DNA from 3 places in the Streptomyces roseifaciens genome. Region 1 is predicted to be linked to each of the others. Evidence: riboswitches for the same ligand, from Rfam matches in the RefSeq annotation. Region 1 holds a riboswitch; each other region holds the start of a gene.

Evidence for each region. A riboswitch is a leader RNA that binds a small molecule or an ion and turns the genes downstream of it on or off. The one in region 1 is predicted to bind cyclic di-AMP.
Region 2: linked by a shared signal. The riboswitch ahead of AS857_RS03155 (C40 family peptidase) and the one ahead of AS857_RS33895 (M23 family metallopeptidase) in region 1 are both predicted to bind cyclic di-AMP.
Region 3: linked by a shared signal. The riboswitch ahead of AS857_RS31865 (LysM peptidoglycan-binding domain-containing protein) and the one ahead of AS857_RS33895 (M23 family metallopeptidase) in region 1 are both predicted to bind cyclic di-AMP.

What each region holds. Positions count from the first base shown of each region.
Region 1 covers NZ_LNBE01000005.1:109,129-112,396, forward strand. The annotation lists gene AS857_RS33890 (M16 family metallopeptidase) at 1-714, shown strand, start outside; cyclic di-AMP (ydaO/yuaA leader) riboswitch at 932-1,087, shown strand; gene AS857_RS33895 (M23 family metallopeptidase) at 1,097-2,383, shown strand; gene AS857_RS33900 (aldo/keto reductase) at 2,421-3,268, shown strand, end outside.
Region 2 covers NZ_LNBE01000002.1:298,869-302,136, reverse strand. The annotation lists gene AS857_RS03160 (S1 family peptidase) at 260-1,330, shown strand; gene AS857_RS03155 (C40 family peptidase) at 1,480-1,953, opposite strand; cyclic di-AMP (ydaO/yuaA leader) riboswitch at 1,958-2,120, opposite strand; gene AS857_RS03150 (carboxylate-amine ligase) at 2,476-3,268, shown strand, end outside.
Region 3 covers NZ_LNBE01000004.1:3,281,421-3,284,688, forward strand. The annotation lists gene eno (phosphopyruvate hydratase) at 1-380, opposite strand, end outside; gene AS857_RS31865 (LysM peptidoglycan-binding domain-containing protein) at 714-1,469, opposite strand; cyclic di-AMP (ydaO/yuaA leader) riboswitch at 1,473-1,653, opposite strand; gene AS857_RS31870 (transglycosylase family protein) at 1,914-2,987, opposite strand; gene AS857_RS31875 (cytochrome P450 family protein) at 3,152-3,268, opposite strand, start outside.

The DNA.
Region 1 (3,268 bases):
GCCCTCGCGGACTCCCTCGGCGCCTGGACGGGTTCCCCGGCCGAGCCGTACCCGCTCAAGCCGGTCACCGCGGACGACACCGGCCGCGTCGTCATCGTGGACCGCCCCGGCGCGGTCCAGACGCAGCTCCTCATCGGCCGCATCGGTGCGGACCGGCACGGCCAGGTCTGGCCCGCCCAGAGCGTCGGCACGTACTGCCTGGGCGGCACCCTCACCTCCCGTCTGGACCGCGTCCTGCGCGAGGAGAAGGGCTACACCTACGGCGTGCGGGCCTTCGGCCAGGTGCTGCTGTCCACCCCGGAGGGCACCGGGGCGGCCATGCTCGCCATCAGCGGCTCGGTGGACACCGCCTCCACCGGCCCCGCGCTGGAGGACCTGTGGACCGTCCTGCGCACCCTCGCCGCCGGGGGCCTGACGGACGAGGAGCGCGACTCCGCCGTGCAGAACCTCGTCGGCGTCGCCCCGCTGAAGTACGAGACGGCGGCGGCCGTCGCGGGCACCCTCGCCGACCAGGTCGAGCAGCACCTGCCGGACGACTTCCAGGGGCGCCTGTACGAGCGCCTCGCCGCGACGGGCACGGTGGAGGCCACCGCCGCCGTGGTGAGCGCCTTCCCGGTCGACCGTCTGGTGACGGTGCTCGTCGGTGACGCCGCGCAGATCGAGGAGCCCGTCCGGGCCCTCGGCATCGGGGAAGTGACCGTGATCACGGGCTGAGGCCCCCCGGCGGGCCGGCCGCACCGGTCGGCCCGTCAACCGGCAGGCACGCGCGCCCCTGAGGCGCGTGTGCCTGCCAAATGTCCGATTTAGCGGAGTGGTTGCACGTCTGCGTTGTGGCGTGGGCCACAAAATGGGGCTTCTGTTTGCCGATCGAAAGTGGCGGCGTCTAGCGTCAAAGCGTCTGTCCGTCAGATGTGCGTCGCATCCGCGGCCCGGGCAGACATCGCCGAGTCCCCGTACGGCGCGAGCCAGGGGAGCCGGGGACCCAAGTGTCCCTGGGGTGAATCGGGCCCCTTTCCGGAGGGATCCGTAGGAGACCTTCCTGCTCCGAACCCGTCAGCTAACCCGGTAGGCGAGAAGGAAGGAAAGGAGTGCCTTCGTGGCATCCAACGAGCCTGCTGCGTACGAGCCTGCTGGGTATGAGCCTGTCGGGTATGAGCCTGCCGCGTACGATCCGCCGCTGGTCCCGGCGTACGTGCCGCCGTACGAGCCGGAGCCCGAGCTTCGGCCGGAGCAGCGGTACGGGTCGGACAGCGCGTACGACCCCGAGTCGCCGTACGCCCCCGCTTCCCACCGTCCCTCCGTCTACAACGCCTTCGGCACGGGCCGAGGCCGCCACCGCGTCGTGAAGCAGCGCGGCGGCACGATGGCCCGCAGCGGCGCGGTGCTCGGCGTGGGCGTCATCGCGGCGGTCGGCGCGGGCGGCATGGCGCACGCCCAGGAGCGCCCGGCGGCGTCCATATCCATGCCCGACCTGGCCCAGCTGCCGGGAGTGGGCTCGTTCTTCGCGGGGAGCGCGGCGGGCTCGGTCGATTCCGCCGCCGCCGAATTCGCCGGTGAGGAAGGCGCGTCGGCCGCTGTGGAGATGGCGGAGAGCGCGGCGGCGGCGGGTGAGGTGCTCCGGGCGAGAATCCTGGAGCAGGCCGACCACCAGCAGGGCGTGGCCGAGGCCGAGGCGCAGGCGGCCCAGGTGAAGCAGGCCGCGGAGACGCAGAAGAAGGCGGCGGAGCGGAAGACGGCTGAGGCGGCTGAGGCGGCGGAGGCGGAGAAGGAGCGGGAGCGAGCTGCAGAACCGGAGGCGCCGCAGGCGCGGGCGGCGGCACCGGAGCAGCAGCAGACGTCGGAGCGACGGACGGCGAAGCAGCAGGCACCGAAGCAACACGTACAGAAGCAACACGTACAGAAGCAGCAGACGCCGAAGAAGCAGCGATCCGCCCGCCAGGCTCCGGCCCCTCAGGCTCCCGCCCCGGCGGCTCGCCACTCCACCTCCGGCGGGTTCAAGCTCCCCCTCGCCTCGTACACCCTGACGGCCGGCTTCGGTCAGGCAGGGAACATGTGGTCCGCGAACCACACGGGGGAGGACTTCGCGGCCCCGACCGGCACGCCGGTGAGGGCGGTCGGCGGCGGCAAGATCGTTCAGGCCGGCTGGGCGGGGGCGTACGGCTACCGCATCGTCCTGAGGCTCGACGACGGTACGGAGCTGTGGTTCTGCCACCTGTCGTCGATGGTCGTCACGTCGGGGAAGGTCGCGCCGGGCCAGGTCATAGGCCGTGTCGGTGCGACGGGCAACGTGACCGGCCCGCACCTGCACCTGGAGGTGCGGCCGGGCGGGGGCGCCCCGATCGACCCGCTGGGGTGGCTGAGGAGCAGGGGCCTGCAGCCGTAGCGGAATACCTGCCCCCGCAGGGACGCTGCAGGAGTACATGGCTGACATTCACAAGAAGATCGGCAATCTCTCCGTCCACCCGTTGGCGCTCGGCGGCAATGTCTTCGGGTGGACAGCGGACGAGGCGGAATCCTTCGCCGTCCTCGACGCGTACGCGGCGGCGGGCGGCAATTTCATCGACACCGCCGACGTCTACTCGGCCTGGGTCCCGGGCAACGAGGGCGGCGAGTCGGAGACCGTCATCGGCAATTGGTTCGCCTCGCGCGGCAACCGTGCCGACATCGTCCTCGCCACGAAGGTCGGCGCGGGCGTCCCGGAGCCGCGGGGCCTGCGTGCATCGGTGATCAAGGCGGGCGTGGAGGAATCCCTCCGCCGCCTGCGCACCGACTACATCGACCTCTACTACACGCACTACGACGACCCGTCGGTACCGGTGGAGGAGTTCATCACCGCTCTCGACGCGCTGGTGAAGGAGGGCAAGGTCCGCGAGATAGCGGCCTCGAACATCACGCCGGAGCGCCTGCAGGAGTCGCTGGAGTTCTCGGAGGCATCGGGCCTGGCGAAGTACGTGGCGATCCAGCCCCACTACAACCTGGTGTCGCGCGACACCTACGAGGGCGACCTGGCGGCGGTGGCGGAGAAGCACGGCCTGGCGGCCGTCCCGTACTTCGCCCTGGCCAAGGGTTTCCTCACGGGCAAGTACCGCCCGGGCACGACGGTGGACAGCGCCCGGGCGGAGGGCGCCGCGGAGTACCTGCAAACGGACCGCGGCCGCCGCGTCCTGACGGCCCTGGACGAGGTGGCAGCGGCCCACGAGGCCGAGCTCGCCACGGTCGCCCTGGCCTGGCTGGCGGCTCAGCCCACCGTGGCGACCCCCTTGGCCAG
Region 2 (3,268 bases), on a different contig from region 1:
GCGGCCGGCACCCTTCGCACGACCGAATGTCGCTCTTGAACTTCCGCTTGCCTCATCGGGATACTCGCCCGTATCCCGTTCTTGACATGGACGCGACGATCTCATCGGCCTGTCGTGCACCGTGTCCTCACCGATGCGCATCACCTACGCGTCACGCACACGGGTCGCGCACGTGCGTCACGCACGCGCATCGCACCCGCACGTCCTCCACGCCCGGGCACCACCGTGCCGCCGGGCACTCCCCCACAGGAGGTCACGAGTGAAACGTTCCCGCATCTCCACGCGCCGTACGGCCGGCGCCGGCGCGGTGATGGTCGCCCTGACGGCCGCGGCACTGACGCTCCCCGCCGCGCACGCGTCCTCGCCGGCGCCCCGTCAGCTCTCCTCGCCGCAGGCCGCGGAGCTGGCCCAGCGGATATCCGCCGACCTCGGCGCGGACTCGGCCGGTTCGTACTACGACGCCGGGACCGGCAGGCTCGTCGTCGGCGTCCTCGACCAGGATGCGGCGGCCAGGGTACGGGCCGCCGGCGCCGAACCGAGGACCGTGCGCCACTCGGCCGCCGAGCTCGCCTCGGCCCTGCGGACACTGAAGGCGGAGGCGGCCGTTCCGGGCACGGCCTGGTCGGTGGACCCCCGCACCAACAAGGTCGTCGTCACCGCCGACAGCACGGTCACGGGCGCCCGGCAGGACCGGCTCGACAAGGCCGTCGCACAACTCGGCGACAAGGTCGCGGTCAAGAGAACGGCAGGGAAGTTCCGTCCCCTCATCGCGGGCGGCGACGCGATCTGGGGCAGCGGCGTGCGCTGCTCGCTGGGCTTCAACGTCACCAAGGGCGGCAAGCCGTACTTCCTCACGGCCGGGCACTGCGGCAACGCCTCGCGGACGTGGTCCGCGACCCAGGGCGGCGCCCAGATCGGCGTGGTCGAGAGCTCGTCCTTCCCCGGCCACGACTACGCGCTCGTCCGCTACACGTCCACCATCGCCCACCCGAGCGCGGTGGACCTCTACAACGGCGGCACGCAGAACATCGGCAAGGCCGGGGAAGCCGTCGTCGGCGAGAAGGTGCAGCGCAGCGGCAGCACCACCCGGGTCCACGGCGGCGAGGTCACCGCGCTCGACGTGACCGTCAACTACGAGGAGGGGGCGGTCGAGGGCATGATCGGCACCTCGGTCTGCGCCGAACCCGGCGACAGCGGCGGCGCCCTCTTCGACGGTGCCACCGCCCTCGGCCTCACCTCGGGCGGCAGCGGCGACTGCTCCGGCGGCGGAGAGACGTTCTTCCAGCCCGTACCGGCGGCGCTGCAGGCGTACGGGGCCCAGCTGCCCTGAGGCGGGCAGGCGCCGGCCTGACGCCGTGCAGTGACGCGCTCCTCCGGGGAGCCCCTTTCGCGGGGTCCCCGGAGGTATCCGGGCCGGGGTGGGTCGCCCCGGCCCGGTCGGCCGTCGTCGTCCGGCCCGTACCGGGCCGGACCGCCCGGTCAGTTGACCCGGCCGTACCAGACGCTGCCGGACCAGATCTTCTCCAGCCGGACCTTCGCGCCCGGCTTGGGCGAGTGCCAGATCTTGTTGCTACCCGCGTAGATCCCGACGTGGTAGACGTTGCTTCCCGAGTGGAAGAAGACCAGGTCGCCCGCCTGGCGGGAGCCGGCGGAGACGTGCCGGGTCTTGTTGTACTGCGCGGCCGCGGTGCGCGGCAGGGTCTTGCCGGCCTTCTTGAACGAGTAGAGCGTGAGGCCCGAGCAGTCGAACCGGTTGGGACCGGCGGCGCCGTACTGGTAGGGGGAGCCCTGCTTGGAGGCCGCGACCTTCAGGGCGGTGGCGCCCGGAGTGGCCGCGCTCGCCTCGGCCGACATTCCGGGGAGGAGCATCGACGCGGTCACGGTGGCCGCGGTGACCACCGAAGCGGCACCGGCGCGGGACATGAGCGTGGATATGCCAGGGAACGCAGACATGCCAAAACCCTTCGTCATCCGCCTGCGAAAGATGACCTGTCGGGTTCGGGCTGTCGAAGTTGCCCGGCCACCTGAAATGGCTTCACCCCAAGGACCACCGCCATCGTGGTCCGCCGTGCTCGGGTCTCCCGCTCCTGCCGATCCATTCGTTTCTGCTCCGCACCCGGTACGGCGGCAGGACTCGGCGTCCGCCCGGGTCGCCCGCCTCGGTGACGGGATCTTGTTGTTCGATGCACGATCCTGCATCACGGGCCGCCGGAATTCGGAGCCGAAAGGTGCTTCTGTGAACTTCTTCACTTCACGGCGATCCCTGGAACCGGGGTGTTACCCGGCATCACGAGCAACCGGTATTCCCCTTTGTCAAAAGAGAGTTGAAGAACTGATTCGAGTCATCCCGGCGGTGCGCGAAAGGCGAGGTCGCGGGGGCCGCGGCAGGGCGGCAGTAGGGCGTCTTTGCGTCAGAAAGCCGTGGCGGCGGGCTCCGTGCGGTTCGCTTCGGGAGCGCGAGGGTAGCCCTACGGCATGCTCACCCTAGGGATCGAGGAGGAGTATCTTCTGCTCGACCCGGCCACCGCACTGCCGGTACCCCTGGCCGACGAGGTCCGGGCGGCGGTCGACCTGGAACCGGTCGTGAACGAGCGGGAGATTCAGGCGGAGCTGTTGCAGGCCCAGGTGGAAGTCGCCACTCCGGTCTGCTCCGATCTCGCCGAGGCCAGCCGGCACCTGCTGCGGCTGCGCCATGCGGTGAGCTCCGCCGCCAAGCGGTCCGGCTGCCGGATCGCCGCCTGCGGTACGGCGCCGTGCACGGGCCCCGAGCCCATCCCGGTCACCGGCAATCCGCGCTACCTGGCGATGCGGATCCGTGCCGCCCAGCTCGTGGACGAGCAGTTCGTCCACGGGATGCACGTCCATGTCGCCATCCCCGACCGCGAGATGGGCGTCGCGGTCCTCAACCGGGTGCGGCCCTGGCTGCCGGTCCTGGTCGCCATGGCGGGCAACTCCCCGCTGTGGAACGGCCTCGACACCGGCTTCTCCAGCTGGCGGACCGTGGTCTACAGCCGCTGGCCGGTCAGCGGACCGCCCCCCTACTTCGACGGCCTCGCGGACTACGAGGCCCGCATCCAGGCGCTGTTGACGGCCGGGGCGATCGAGGACCGGGGCCAGCTCTACTGGCAGGCGCGGCTGTCGGACCGCTATCCCACGATCGAGGTGCGCTGCCTGGACGTCCAGCTGCGCGCCGACGACGCCGTCATGTTCGCGGGCATCGTCCGCGGGCTGGTCGCCACCGCCATCCGCGACGAGAAGGCCGGGCGGC
Region 3 (3,268 bases), on a different contig from region 1:
TCGGAGGCCTCGGAGGCGGCGTGCGCGACGGCGAGGGAGACGCCCAGGATGGCGTTGGCGCCGAGCGAGCCCTTGTTGTCGGTGGCGTCCAGGTCGAACATGGCCTGGTCGATCAGGCGCTGCTCGGTGGCGTCGTAGCCGACGAGCTCCGGGCCGATCTGCTCGATGACGGCGAGGACGGCCTTCTCGACGCCCTTGCCCAGGTAACGGTTCTTGTCACCGTCACGGAGCTCGATGGCCTCGAAGGCACCGGTGGAGGCGCCGGACGGCACGGCGGCACGGCCCGTGGAGCCGTCGTCGAGGCCGACCTCGACCTCGACCGTGGGGTTGCCTCGCGAGTCGAGGATCTCGCGAGCTACGACGACGTCGATGGACGGCACGAGGGTCTCCTTCGTGTGTGTCTGTGGTTCTGCAGCACGAGCCTAACGGGCCCCGGAGGCTCGCCTCGCCGTTGGACCGTGTTCCCGGGCCGGAAAAGCCTAAAAAACAGCACAAAAGCCCAGAACACCGTATGAACGGCGGAATTTTTCGCTGAACGGGGAAGCCGAACAGGGAAGCGAGCCGCCTGCGGCGGAGGGGGCGGGGCCCGGAAGAGGCGGATCCGGAAACGGCTGAGCCCCGCTCCGGTGCACGCTCGGGGCAGCGCATCGGAGCGGGGCGGTCCCGCCGGGAGCGGAGAAGGGCGGCCCACCGGAGTGGACCGCCCTGCCGGATCAGCTGAGGTGCAGCTTCTGGCCGACGTAGATCACGTCCGCGTCCTGGACGATGTCCTTGTTGCGGTCGTACAGCTTCTGCCAGCCGCCCTTGACGTGCTGGGCCTCGGCGATCTTGGAGAGGGTGTCGCCCTCCTTGACCTCGTACTCACCGCTGCCGACCTTGTAGGACTGCGTGGAGTGGCCCGGCGCGGTCCGCTTCGGGGCCGGGGCCTCGTCGCGCTCGACGGCCTGCGGGGCGGCCTTCTTCGGCGTGGCCTTCTTCGGCGTGGCCTGGCGCTCGCTGCGGTCCGCGTGGGACTTGCCCGAGACGGTGCCGCCGGTGCGGGAGGACTTGGTGGACTTGCCGGCCGAGCCCGAACCGGAGGGGTCGACGTTCGCCTTCGGGCCACCGGCCGTCAGGCCGCCGGCACCGGCGCAGCCCCAGGCGCCCGGGCCCTGCATGGCGAGCAGCTTCTCGGCCACGGCGATCTGGGCGCTCTTGGAGGCGTGGTCGGCGCGGTCGGCGTACTTCTGGCCACCGGCGGCGTTCCAGGAGGACTGCGAGAACTGCAGACCGCCGTAGTAGCCGTTGCCGGTGTTGATGGACCAGTTGCCACCGGACTCGCACTGGGCGACCTTGTCCCACGTCGAAACGGAGGCGGCGTTGGCGGAGGTGGCGACCATCAGCGGGGCGGCGACAGCTGCGCCGGTGACACCGGCGAGCGTGAAGATGCGGACGGCCTTGGACGGACGACGGTGCTTGCCCTTGGACATGAGTCGTTTCCTCACCGACGCCTACGAGGTGAGCTGTCGGGTTCGGGCTGTGAGTTCGCCCGGCTTCGTGTGCGAGCACACTCGGCTTCACCCCTAGCCGGTCCCGGACCCGCGGCTTTCGCCGAGGAGCCGTTTCCGGCGCCTACCTTGGTTCCCCCGCTCCTGCCTACGGCGCTTGCGCGACGACTCCCCCGATCGCCGGCAGGATTCGGCGTGGCGACCGTGGTGCCCGCGGTGGCGAGCGGTCACGACGGTAAACACAGTCGCGGCAAGGGTTCAAACCCCTCTTTCCAGCCACAGTTGCCCCTGGTTACCCAGGGGAACAACGCGTTTCCGCAGGTGAGAGACGGTTTGCCAGTTTCGGGAAGACCGCATTCCGCCATCAGGCAAAGAGACCCATGTCTCACTTTCGACTGGAACGGACATTCGCCGCGAACTGCCGGTCTATTTACCGACCTCGAGCCTCTGACCAGGACGGATCAGGTCGGGATCGGTTCCGACCGCTTTCTCATTGCGCTGATACAGAGACTGCCAACCTCCCTTGACCGCATGCTGCTCGGCGATGGCTGACAGGTTGTCACCGGGGCGCACGGTGTAGTCGGTGGGCGTGGGACTGCCGGTGCGTGCATCGCCGCCGCCCCGCGACGTACGACCCTCGTCCTCCGAACGCGACGGGTCGGCACGGTGCTTGCCCGTGCCCGTGCCGTCCTCGCCGGGCGTCCGCCCCGCGGGCGAACCGGAATCGCCGGCAGCGGGCGTGGCCGGACCGCCCGGGATCTGAGTCGGGTCGTCCGTGGGGGACGTCGAAGGCTTGCGGTGCCGGCCTTCCTGCGGCTCACCGGACTGCCCGTCGGACGGCTTGCCCGAGGCGTCGGGTGACGGCGCGTCGGACGACGGGCTGCCGGAGGGCCGGCCGGACGGCTGACCGGAGGACCGGCCCGGCGACGGCTGACCGGTCGACGGCTGCCCCGAAGGCTGCGTGGAGGGGTCGGCCGAGGGGCTCGTCGAGGACCCCGGCGACGGCTTTCCGGACGGCGAGGGAGACGTGGACGCGTCAGAAGGCTTGCCGTGCTCGGAGGGCTCGGACGGCTCGGACGGCGTGGAGTGCGAAGTGGTGCGCTCCGGGGCGCGTGAAGGCGTCGAGTCGCTCGCGGGGGCGTGTGTGCCGCCCGGGTTGACCTCCGCCGGGGTGCTGCCCGAGGTGAGGCCGGCGCTCGCCGCGCAGCTCGACCAGGGGCTGGTGCCGCCGCTCTCGAGAATCTTCTCGGCGACGGTGATCTGCTGCGCACGGCTGGCGAGGTCGGGCCGGGGGGCGTACTCCCGTCCGCCGTGGCGCTCCCAGAGGTCCTGGGTCAGCTGCAGTCCCCCGTAGGTCCCGTTGCCGGAGTTGGCGCTCCACAGGCCTCCACTCTCGCACTGGGCGACACGGTCCCAGGTGCCGGCGTCGGCTGCCGTCGCGCCGGTGGCCGCCAGCAGCGGCAGGGCGATCCCGGAGGCGGTCACCCCCGCGGCGACCACGATGGCGGGTATCTGACGGGGGCGGCGATGTCGACCGTTTCCGGGTCTCATGGGCGGTTGCCTCTCGTTCGGCGGCGAATGGTGGTTGAAGATAGCGACGGGCCACCGGAGTCACAAGCCGATGTAGCGGAGGTCACGCCGAGATCACGCCGACTGACGCGAGGTCAGGCAGGCGACTCCTCCTGGGTGGTTGTGTCCGGAATGCCCTCCGGTGTAAAGGCCACGGGAAGGGTGCGCAGACCGCGCATGATGAGCCCGCCGCGCCACCGCAGATCCTCCGG